DNA from 3 places in the Amycolatopsis sp. NPDC052450 genome. Region 1 is predicted to be linked to each of the others. Evidence: predicted binding sites of a transcription regulator. Region 1 holds the regulator's gene; each other region holds the start of a gene.
The links. The regulator HspR, encoded in region 1, represses chaperone genes until heat shock. The targets are predictions, from matches to a motif close to ANNTTGAGTNNNNNNNACTCAANNT.

Region 1 (3,273 bases):
GCGGCGAGCTGCCGCTCGAGGGCGAACTTTTCGATGAGAACAACCGCTGATCGGCGATACGGCGTGAAAGGAGGAGACGTTCGGTGAGTGCACGGGAATGGATCGGTAAGGACTTCTACCGTGAGCTGGGCGTCTCCTCCGACGCCACCGCGGACGAGATCAAGAGGGCCTATCGCAAGCTGGCCAAGGAGAACCACCCCGACGCCAACGCGGGCAACGCGGAGGCCGAGAAGAAGTTCAAGGCGGTCTCCGAGGCGTACGGAGTGCTGTCCGACACGGCCAAGCGCAAGGAGTACGACGAGGCTCGCCGCCTCTTCGGCTCCGGCGGTCCCGGTGGCTTCGGCTTCCCGGGCGGCGGCGGTGGCAGCGGCGGTTTCGACGTCGGCGACATCTTCGGCCAGGCCGGCCAGCAGCAGGGCGGTTTCGGCGGCCTCGGCGACATCCTCGGCGGTCTCTTCGGCCGCCGCGGTGGGGCGCCCGGTGCCACCGCGAACCGGCCGCAGCGCGGCTCGGACGTGGAGACCGACGTCCGGATCGACTTCACCGAGGCGGTCAAGGGCGCGACCCTGCCGCTGAGGCTGTCGAGTCCGGCGACGTGCTCCACCTGCGGCGGGAACGGCGCGAAGCCGGGGACTTCCCCGAGGACGTGTTCGACCTGCCAGGGCAGCGGGCTGGTCAGCCGGAGCCAGGGCGCGTTCGCGTTCTCCGAGCCGTGCCGCGACTGCCGCGGCCGCGGCACGATCATCGACGACCCCTGCCCGGAATGCGCGGGCGAGGGAATCAGCACCCGCACCCGCACGCTGACCGTGCGGATCCCGCCGGGCGTCGCCGACGACCAGCGGATCCGCCTGGCGGGCCAGGGCGAACCGGGCCGAGGCGGCGCGCAGCCGGGCGATCTGTACGTCCGCGTGCACGTCGCACCGCACGCGTTGTTCGGGCGCCAGGGCCTCGACCTGACGATCGCCGTGCCGGTGTCCTTCGCGGAACTGGCCCTCGGCGGCACGATCACCGTGCCGACGCTCGAGGGCAAGGTCTCGCTGAAGGTGCCGCAAGGTACGGCGAGCGGCCGGGTGCTTCGCGTGCGCGGCAAGGGAATCGCGAAGCGTGACGGCTCGCAGGGCGACCTGCTGGTCACCCTGCAGGCGGCCATCCCGGCCAAATTGGACGACAAGGCGCGTGAAGCGCTGGAGGCCTACGCCGAGGCCATGGCCGACCACGATCCACGACCGGAGATCACCGAACTTCTCGAAGGCAGGTGAGCGCGATGTTCGGCGGGTTGCCGCACGGGGCGGACGAGGACACGCCGGTGTTCGTCATTTCGGTGGCGGCGCAGCTGTCCGGCCTGCACGCGCAGACCCTGCGGTCCTACGACCGCCAGGGTCTCGTGTCGCCGGGCCGGACCTCCGGCGGTGGACGGCGTTACTCGATGCGGGACATCGCGTTGTTGCGCGAAGTGCAGCGACTGTCCCAAGAGGACGGTGTCAACCTCGCGGGCATCAAGCGGATCATCGAGCTGGAAAACCAGGTCGACGCCCTCCGTGCGCGCATCGCCGAACTGACCGAAGAGCTCACGGCGGCGTACCTCACCGCCGAACAGACGGCCGCGGCCGTGCACGCCTCCTACCGCAAGGACCTCGTCCCGCTGCGGCAGCAGACGGCCCTGGTCGTCTGGAAGCCCAAACGCCGCAATTAGTCACCTACTTGCCCGGAAATCCGGCGCAAGTAGGTGACTGATTGCGTTATTGGCCGGGGACCAGGGTCCGGATCTGCTGGACCTCGCCGGTGCGCGAGTCCATGATCCGCTGCGCCAGCGCCTTCGCCTGCGGGTTCTTGCCGTCCTTCAGCTCGGTCCTCGCCAGCGCGACCCCGTTGTGCTGGTGCGCGACGAAGATGTCGGCGAAGTCGAGGGTGAACTCCGAACCATCCTTTTTGGACAGTGCTTCGAGCAACCCCTTGTCCGTGAGCCCGTCGCCACCGTGATGGTGGTGCGCGTGCGGATCCGCCGAACCGGTCTCGGGTTTGCCCCAGCCCTTGAGCCAGTTCCGCATTTCGATGCTCTCGGTCTGCTGCGTCGCCTCGATGGCGGCCGCGAGATCCTTGAGCTCCTGCTTCTGCGCCTGCTTGGCCTTCACCAGCTTGACGATCTCCACGCCCTGGTTGTTGTGGGCGATCATCATCTGCAGGAACATCACGTCGGCGTCGTTGTACTCGGCGGACGCCGCGGCGGCGGACTGGGGGACCGGGGAGATCGGGCCGCCGGCGGTGGTCGGTGAGCCATCACCGGTCCCGCAGCCCGCGAGGGCCACGAGACCGGCGACGAGAACGAGGGCCAGCTTCACTGCCGGGTCCACAGTGCGGGGGTGTTCGGCGGTTCCCAGCCCTGGAGCGCGGTGTGCGCCAGCTGGCAGCGATAGGTCGCGCCGCCGTAGGTCGCCGTGCTGCCGACCGCGTAGGCCGTCCCGGCCGCCCAGGTGCCGCCGGCGGGCGGGTTGCTGGTGCTGGTCGGCGGGTTCGACGTCGTGGGCGGGTTGCCGGTGGTCGGCGGGTTGCTCGTGGTGGGCGGGTTGCCGCCGCCGATCTGCAGGTCGATGCAGCTGTAGAAGGCCATCGGCGTGTCCGCGATGTTCCAGATGGCGAGCACCTTCTGGCGGCCGCTGAAGCCGTTCAGGCTCACGGTGTGCGACGTCGGGTCCTTCGGCGCGGAGTTGTTCCCGCTGATGTCGGCGATCTTGGTGCCACCGATGTAGTACTCGTAGTTCGTGGTCCGGTGGTAGGCGGTGAACTTCCAGTTGAAGGTCACGCTGTTGCCGACCGAGGCGGCGGGCCACGGCTTCGATTCGTCGTTGAGTTCGGCGAATCCGGGAACGCCGCCGTTGCAGCTGCGGAGCCCCTTGGGGCCTTCGACGCTCTGGGGTTCGTAGACGATGGCACCGCAGCCGGAAACCTTGCCCTGGGCGCAGTTCGCCTGGCGGCTGGGCGGGGACAGCACGTAGCCGTGGGCACTGGCCGCCTGGGGGATGGCGACGATGGCGATCGGGGCGAGGATCGCACCGGCGGCGGCTGCCACGAGCTTGCGTTTGACGGTCATGCCGGCTCCTGGGGGATGGAACGACGGTGTTCCCGTGAGGGGGAGCAATGTGGTCTAGACCATAAATCCGCCGGTGACCGCGGTCAATGATTCACTGACCTACTGCTGCGTCGAGCCCAAGTGGAACAGCCGATCGGCCTAATACGAACGGAGTGCCGGCTCAGTCCAGGGTGAAGGGGTCGTAC
Region 2 (3,273 bases), on a different contig from region 1:
GGCACTCGGCCCGTCCTTGGGCACCGCGCCCGCGGGGACGTGCACGTGGATGCCGCGGTCCTTCAGGTCGGCGACCGGAAGTTCCAGTTCGGCGCCGTGCGAGCGCAGGTACGACAACGCGATCTGCACCGACTCCTTCATCACCTCACCCAGCTGGCCGGTCAGTTGCAGCCCGGTCGAGCCGGACTCCGGATCCGCCAGCGACGCCTCGATGTAGAGGACGTCACCGCCGGCGCCGGTCACCGCCAGCCCGGTCGCCACACCCGGGGTCGACGTGCGCTGGGTCGACGCGGGCAGCGAAGACTCCGGCAGGTGCCGCGGACGGCCGAGGTAGGTTTCGAGCCCGTCGGCGTCGATCGTCAGCGGCAGCTCGACCTCGTCGAGGGCGACCTTGGTCGCCACCTTCCGCAGCACCTTCGCGATGGTCCGGTTCGCGTTGCGCACCCCGGCTTCCCGCGTGTACTCGGCGGCGATGCGGCTGAACGCGCCGTCGGTCAGTGTGACGTCGTCCGTGCCGAGACCGGCGCGGTCCAGCTCGCGGGGGAGCAGGTGCTCGCGGGCGATGGTGACCTTCTCGTCCTCGGTGTAGCCGTCGAGGGTGACCAGCTCCATCCGGTCCAGCAGCGGGCCGGGGATGGTCTCGAGCGCGTTCGCCGTCGCGAGGAACACGACGTCGGACAGGTCCAGTTCGACCTCGAGGTAGTGGTCGCGGAACGTGTGGTTCTGCTCCGGGTCCAGCACCTCCAGCAGCGCGGCCGTCGGGTCGCCGCGGTAGTCGGCGCCGACCTTGTCGATCTCGTCGAGCAGCACGACCGGGTTCATCGAACCGGCTTCCTTGATGGCACGGACGATCCGGCCGGGCAGCGCGCCGACGTAGGTGCGGCGGTGACCGCGGATCTCGGCCTCGTCGCGGATACCGCCGAGCGCCACGCGAACGAATTTGCGGCCCATCGCCTTCGCCACGGACTCGCCGAGCGACGTCTTGCCGACCCCGGGAGGACCGGCGAGCGCCAGCACCGCACCCGAACGCCGTCCGCCGACCGGGCCGAGCCCCGACTCCGCGCGACGCTTGCGCACGGCCAGGTACTCGATGATGCGTTCCTTCACGTCGTCGAGACCGGCGTGGTCGGCGTCGAGGATGTCTCGCGCGGCGGCGATGTCGTGGACGTCGGTGGTGCGCTCGTTCCACGGCAGTTCGAGGACCGTGTCCAGCCACGTGCGGATCCAGCCGCCCTCGGGGGACTGGTCGGAGGTCCGCTCCAGTTTGTCCACTTCGGACAGTGCGGCCTTCTTGACCGCGTCCGGCAGTTCGGCGGCCTCGACGCGGGCGCGGTAGTCGTCGTCGTTGGCCGTGCCGTCGAGTTCGCCCAGCTCCTTGCGGATCGCTTCGAGCTGGCGGCGCAGCAGGAACTCCTTCTGCTGCTTCTCCATGCCCTCCTGGACGTCCTTGCGGATGGTGTCGGTGACCTCGAGTTCGGCCAGCTGCTCGCGGCTCCATTCGAGCGCCTTTTCGAGCCGTGTCGAAACATCGAGCGCGGAGAGCAGTTCGAGCTTCTGCTCGGTGTTCAGGTACGACGAGTTGCCCGCGAGGTCGGCGAGCGCGGACGGGTCCTCGACCTCCTGGACGGCGTCGATCATCTGCCAGCCGCCACGCTGCTGGAGGATCGCGAGGACGACGCTCTTGTACTCGGACGCGAGCTTCGCGGAGTTGTCGTCGGTGGTCTCGGTGGCGACCTCGGCGTGCACCCAGCGGGCGGCGCCGGGGCCGTCGGCGATGCGGCCGACGACGGCACGGCGGGTGCCGCGCAGCAGCACCGCGGTCTTGCCGCCGGGCACGCGCCCGATGCGCTCGACGGTCGCGATGGTGCCGAGTTCGGCGTACTCGCCGTGGACGCGGGGGACGATCAGCACCTCGGCCTTGGTGGCGGCGCTGGACCGGATCCCCGGGAAGGAAGCCTGGGCAGGCGTGTGGGCCTGGGCGGACTCCACCGCGGCCCGCGTCTCCGTGTCGGCGAGGTCGAGCGGGACGATCATGCCCGGCAGCACGACGTCGTCATCGAGCGGGAGGACGGGCAGGAGGCGGTTGTCGGTCATCTGTGCACTCCTCGGTTAGTTGAGTCTGCCTAGCTCAACTCTCCGATCGACCCGTTTGTTTCCTTTCCGCGTTCGCCGTCAGCGATCACCCCACCCCTCCGACCTTTGCGCCCAACGCGTGACGTTTAGGGGGCTAAAGTCGACGCGTCCGGGCCAGAGGTCGGACGTCAGGGGTGGACGGCGACCCCGCACCAGGCGAACGGCCGGGCACCTTCCTCGTCCCGCCGCAGCTCCCGCACCGGCCGCCAGTCGGGCAGGTGGACGACGCCGGGTTCCAGCAGTGGCCAGTCCCCGAAGAGCGGCTCGATCTCTTCGCGGTCCCGCATCCACACCGGGTTGCTCGTCTTCCGGTACTGCTCGACCATCCAGTGGAGCCCGTCGGCGTCCTCGCCGGTCTGGCCGCCGAAGCTCATATGCGACAGCCCCAGCCAGCTGCCCGGCGCCAGCGCGTTCCGGTAGGTCGCGACCAGCGTCGGCGGATCGTCGTGCGGTCCGGCGAAATGCAGGACGGCCATCATCATCAGGCACACCGGCTGGTCGAAATCGATCAGCCGCAACGTCTCCGGATGCCGCAGGACGTCCTTCGGCCGCCGCATGTCCGCGTGGACGATCCCGGCCCAGTCGGTCGCCTCGTGTCGTTCGAGGATCAGCTCCGCGTGCGCCACCGCGACAGGCTCGTAGTCGACGTACACGACCTTCGCCGTGTCACCAGGCTCCAGTTCCTCCTGGAGAATCTCGTGCACGTTCCCGGCTGTCGGGACACCGGAACCCAGATCGATGAACTGCCGGATCCCCGCGTTCAGCGCGGCGCGCACGACCCGGTTCATGAACTCGCGGTTGTGCCGCGCACCCGGTTTGACCCACCGCCACTGCTTTTCCAGCGCACGGGCGAACTCGCGATCGACCGCCCAGTTGTGGGTTCCGCCGAGGAACCAGTCGTAGATCCTCGCCGCGGACGGCTTTTCGGTGTCGACACCCGTCGGTGCCACCGGGGCCGCGTCCTCGTCCTTCGTCACGAAAACGAGCCTATCGGGATCAGGGCACCGCCGGTCGGCGCTGCCAGTACGTCCAGAGCGGCCGGTAGCCCTGCGCGTACCAGAACGGCGTCGAGCGCGGGTTGGCCAGAGCGTGGTGCAGCAGCACGGCTTCGGTGCCGCACTCGTCGAAGATCTGGTGCGC
Region 3 (3,273 bases), on a different contig from region 1:
CCGAGAAGAAGGGCCCATGAAGAGCCTCGCCGTACTTCCCGCCGCGTTCGCCGTCGTCCTGCTGAGCGGTTGCGGAGCCGATCCGGCTCCCGCCGCCGCGCCGGCGCCGTCCTCCCCCGCCGCCACCTCGGCGCCCGCCGGGACGCCCTGTGGCGAGGTCGCCGGGCTCCAAGGCGCGAAGAACAAGGTGGTCGCACACGGGAAGACCGACTGCGCCGAAGCGATTCAGGTGCTCACGGACTACTTCACCAAGCTGACCCCCGCCGAAGCCGCGTCGCCGCAGGGGCCCGGTCCCGTGGTGATCGGTGCCTGGACGTGCGGGAGCGGACCGAACGATCCGGTGACGAGTTGCTCGACCGAGGACGAGCGCCAGATCGAAGCGACCCGCTCCTGAGCCTCAGTCGCCCCAGATGATCGGGGTCTTGCGGTAGACGTCCTTCGGCGTGTCCGATGCGGCGAAGGACGCCTACACCCTTGGTCTGCGGTGCGAGCCCGTTCGTCCCGGGGGCGGGCGGGTGGAGCGGTAGCGAGAAGGGGTTTTCGCTACGGCGGGACTGTTGCTGAGACCCATGGTCGAGATGCGTCGCGAAAGCCACTTTCGCGACGCCTGGGGTCGCGAAAGTGGCTTTCGCGGCACGGTCGCCCCACGGCCGCGAGTGAAACCCCGCGACCCGACACCTTTGCGTTACCTCCCAACAGAACGCTCTTATCACTCACGACCGGACCAACCCGCGCGACGCCGCTTGCCGACGTCCAACCGGTACAGGACGACGCCCACGATCACCATGCCGGCGAGAAAAAGACCCAGCGCACCGCCTGCCGAGACCTTCCAGATCAACGGCGATCGCGTCCGGTAGGCGAATCCGTCACCGACGAAGACCCTGTCCCCCACCGAAATCTCCTCACCCAGGATCCGGCCGCCTCCGGAAGATCAGCAGAAAAGGGAGAACGGTCGAAAGCACCGAGGAAAGAACTCCGGGCTTCCGCGCGTTTTCCGGCACTGGCGCCCTCTCGTCGATCATTGGAGCTTCAGCAGGACTTCCCGTTCGAGCTTGCCGACGAGAAGGTACTCGGGCCGGTATCCGGGCGGGACCACGAAACAGACGAGACCCGTGGTGCCGTCGAAAGCGCCGGGAGCGCCCGCGCAGTCCTTGACCCGTTCCGGCGCACCGTGTTCGTCGGCCGACAACTCCAGCGGCGTGTCGCCGAGGCGGGACGCCTCGATCCGCAGAGTGAGAACGTGGAATCCGCTCAACCACGCCTCGGCTCCCTCGGGCGGTCCGGGCCTGCTGTCGAGCACACGCACGGCCGCCTCTCCGGAGACGGCGGTCTGTCCACGGGCGAACACCGGCGGCGGTCCCCATAGGTCGCGCCGGAGTTCCCAGAAATTCGGGACCGGGTCGGCCGCCTCGCCGTAGGCCGTCCCGCCGAACCCGACCGGCGTCAGCACGACGAACGCGGCGAAGGCCAGCCCGGCGAGGAACGGCGGCACCTTCCGCGCGATCCCCGGTCTCGCCACTTTGACCAGCACGACGGCCGCGAGCACCAGGAGTGCCCAGCCGAGGGACATCGCCGTGATCTTCTCCCACGGATGGTGGGCTTCCACGACGTCGGCGGCCCCTCGCACGGACAGTACCCGGTCCGTCACCGACGAAAGCCGGGCGACCACCGGATCAGCGAGGCCGAACGTGTCCCGTGTCGGCAGTTCGATCGTGCGGCCGTCTTCGGCGATCGCCAGGACGTCGTAGCCGGTACGCGGGCCGTGCTGTCCTTCGCTGGTCGTGGAGTTCCACTCGGAGATCACCGCGCGCACGTTGTAGGTGCCGGCCAGCCCTTCGACGGTCCACCGCCCGGCGAAGGCCGCGACGGTTCCCCAGACGATCCCGCTCACGAACGCGGTGATCATCGTGTTCGCGCGCTGCCTGTCTTTCCGATCCGGTTCGCGGACGACCACCAACACCCCCTTTTCGGCTCTCCCAGCTTATTGGCCGAAGTCGCCGCACGGCACGGGATTTGTACCTACCCCCTTGCGAACCGAAGTAAGAGTCGTCTAGACTCAAACTATGCTCACCAGGGAAGACGCCGTAGCGATGATCGAGAACACGGTCGACGCGGCCGCTCTGTTCGCCCGCCATCGCTACCGCGAACTGGCGGCCGTGCTCCACCCCGACCGCAACCCCGGAGACGACCGCACCCACCGGGCCGCCGCCACCCTCAACCACCTCCACGACGAGTGGAAACGCGCCCGGCGCCAGACGGTCACCACCGCGACCTCGGCGTACACCCTCACCGAGCCGCACGCGGTGGGCAGTGTCGCGACGACCTACCGGACCACCGGCCCTCATCTGGTCAAACTCGTCCGCGACCCGGCGCTCAACCCGCTGATCCACGCCGAGTGGGCGGCGTTGCGCACGCTCGACGGCTTCACCGAACGGCACCGATGGCTGCGCCCCTACTACCCGCGACTGCTCGACACCTCGGGTCCGGTGGCGCGCGGTGACCGCGCCTTCAGCGTCCTGGATCCGCTCGTCGACGGCTTCGTCACCCTCGCCGACATCGGGAAAGCCTTCCCCGGCGGGCTCGACGGCCGCGACTACGCCTGGATGCACCGGCGCCTGCTGCGCGCCGTGGCGGGCGCGCACCGCGCGGGTGTCGTCCACGGCCACCTCACCGCGGACAACGTGCTCGTCCATCCGGGACAGCACGGGATCGTCCTCGCCGGCTGGTCCTTCGCCGTCGAAGACGGTGTGCTCCCGCTGGCGACGGACAAGTCCGTCCGGTACCCACCGGAAGTCCACAAAGGACTTCCGGTGACCGCGGCGACGGACGTCCACATGCTCCACCACATGATGCTGGAACTACTGGCACCGAACGAGACCCGCCAACGCGAATTCGCGACGTGGTGCACCCAGGACGTCCCGGCGCAACGACCCGAAGCCGCCGATCTGCTCGACGAGTACGACGAACTGCTCGACGACCTGTACGGCCCCCGCACCTTCCGACCCTTCACCATCCCCGAGACAGGAGCCTGACCATGGGACACGGACACTGGGACGACAACGCCTACGCCGCCGCGAGGACCTTCCGCGCGGCCAAGGGCGAGGACGATTTCGGCTACACCGCCGATCTCCGCTCCAAACCCGCGAAAGAGTGGAAGGTCGCGCCCGCGCTCGACCCGCTGAACGCCGTCCGGGAATGCCGGGATTCGGCCGACCACACCGATTCGACGCCGATCGCGGTGCTGTTCGACGTCACCGGCTCGATGCGCCGGGT

Region 2: the regulator HspR is predicted to act here: its motif matches at 2,111-2,135, upstream of lon (endopeptidase La).
Region 3: the regulator HspR is predicted to act here: its motif matches at 2,039-2,063, upstream of ACIHAO_RS25285 (adenylate cyclase).

The regions. Positions count from the first base shown of each region.
Region 1 covers NZ_JBIUAQ010000001.1:235,272-238,544, reverse strand. The annotation lists gene grpE (nucleotide exchange factor GrpE) at 1-50, shown strand, start outside; gene dnaJ (molecular chaperone DnaJ) at 84-1,259, shown strand; gene ACIHAO_RS01200 (heat shock protein transcriptional repressor HspR) at 1,265-1,693, shown strand; gene ACIHAO_RS01195 (DUF305 domain-containing protein) at 1,740-2,339, opposite strand; gene ACIHAO_RS01190 (lytic polysaccharide monooxygenase) at 2,336-3,088, opposite strand; gene ACIHAO_RS01185 (globin domain-containing protein) at 3,249-3,273, opposite strand, start outside.
Region 2 covers NZ_JBIUAQ010000005.1:178,042-181,314, reverse strand. The annotation lists gene lon (endopeptidase La) at 1-2,094, opposite strand, end outside; gene ACIHAO_RS11590 (SAM-dependent methyltransferase) at 2,262-3,110, opposite strand; gene ACIHAO_RS11585 (GNAT family N-acetyltransferase) at 3,130-3,273, opposite strand, start outside.
Region 3 covers NZ_JBIUAQ010000016.1:83,382-86,654, forward strand. The annotation lists gene ACIHAO_RS25270 (hypothetical protein) at 17-394, shown strand; gene ACIHAO_RS25275 (hypothetical protein) at 710-892, opposite strand; gene ACIHAO_RS25280 (hypothetical protein) at 1,019-1,954, opposite strand; gene ACIHAO_RS25285 (adenylate cyclase) at 2,064-3,032, shown strand; gene ACIHAO_RS25290 (hypothetical protein) at 3,035-3,273, shown strand, end outside.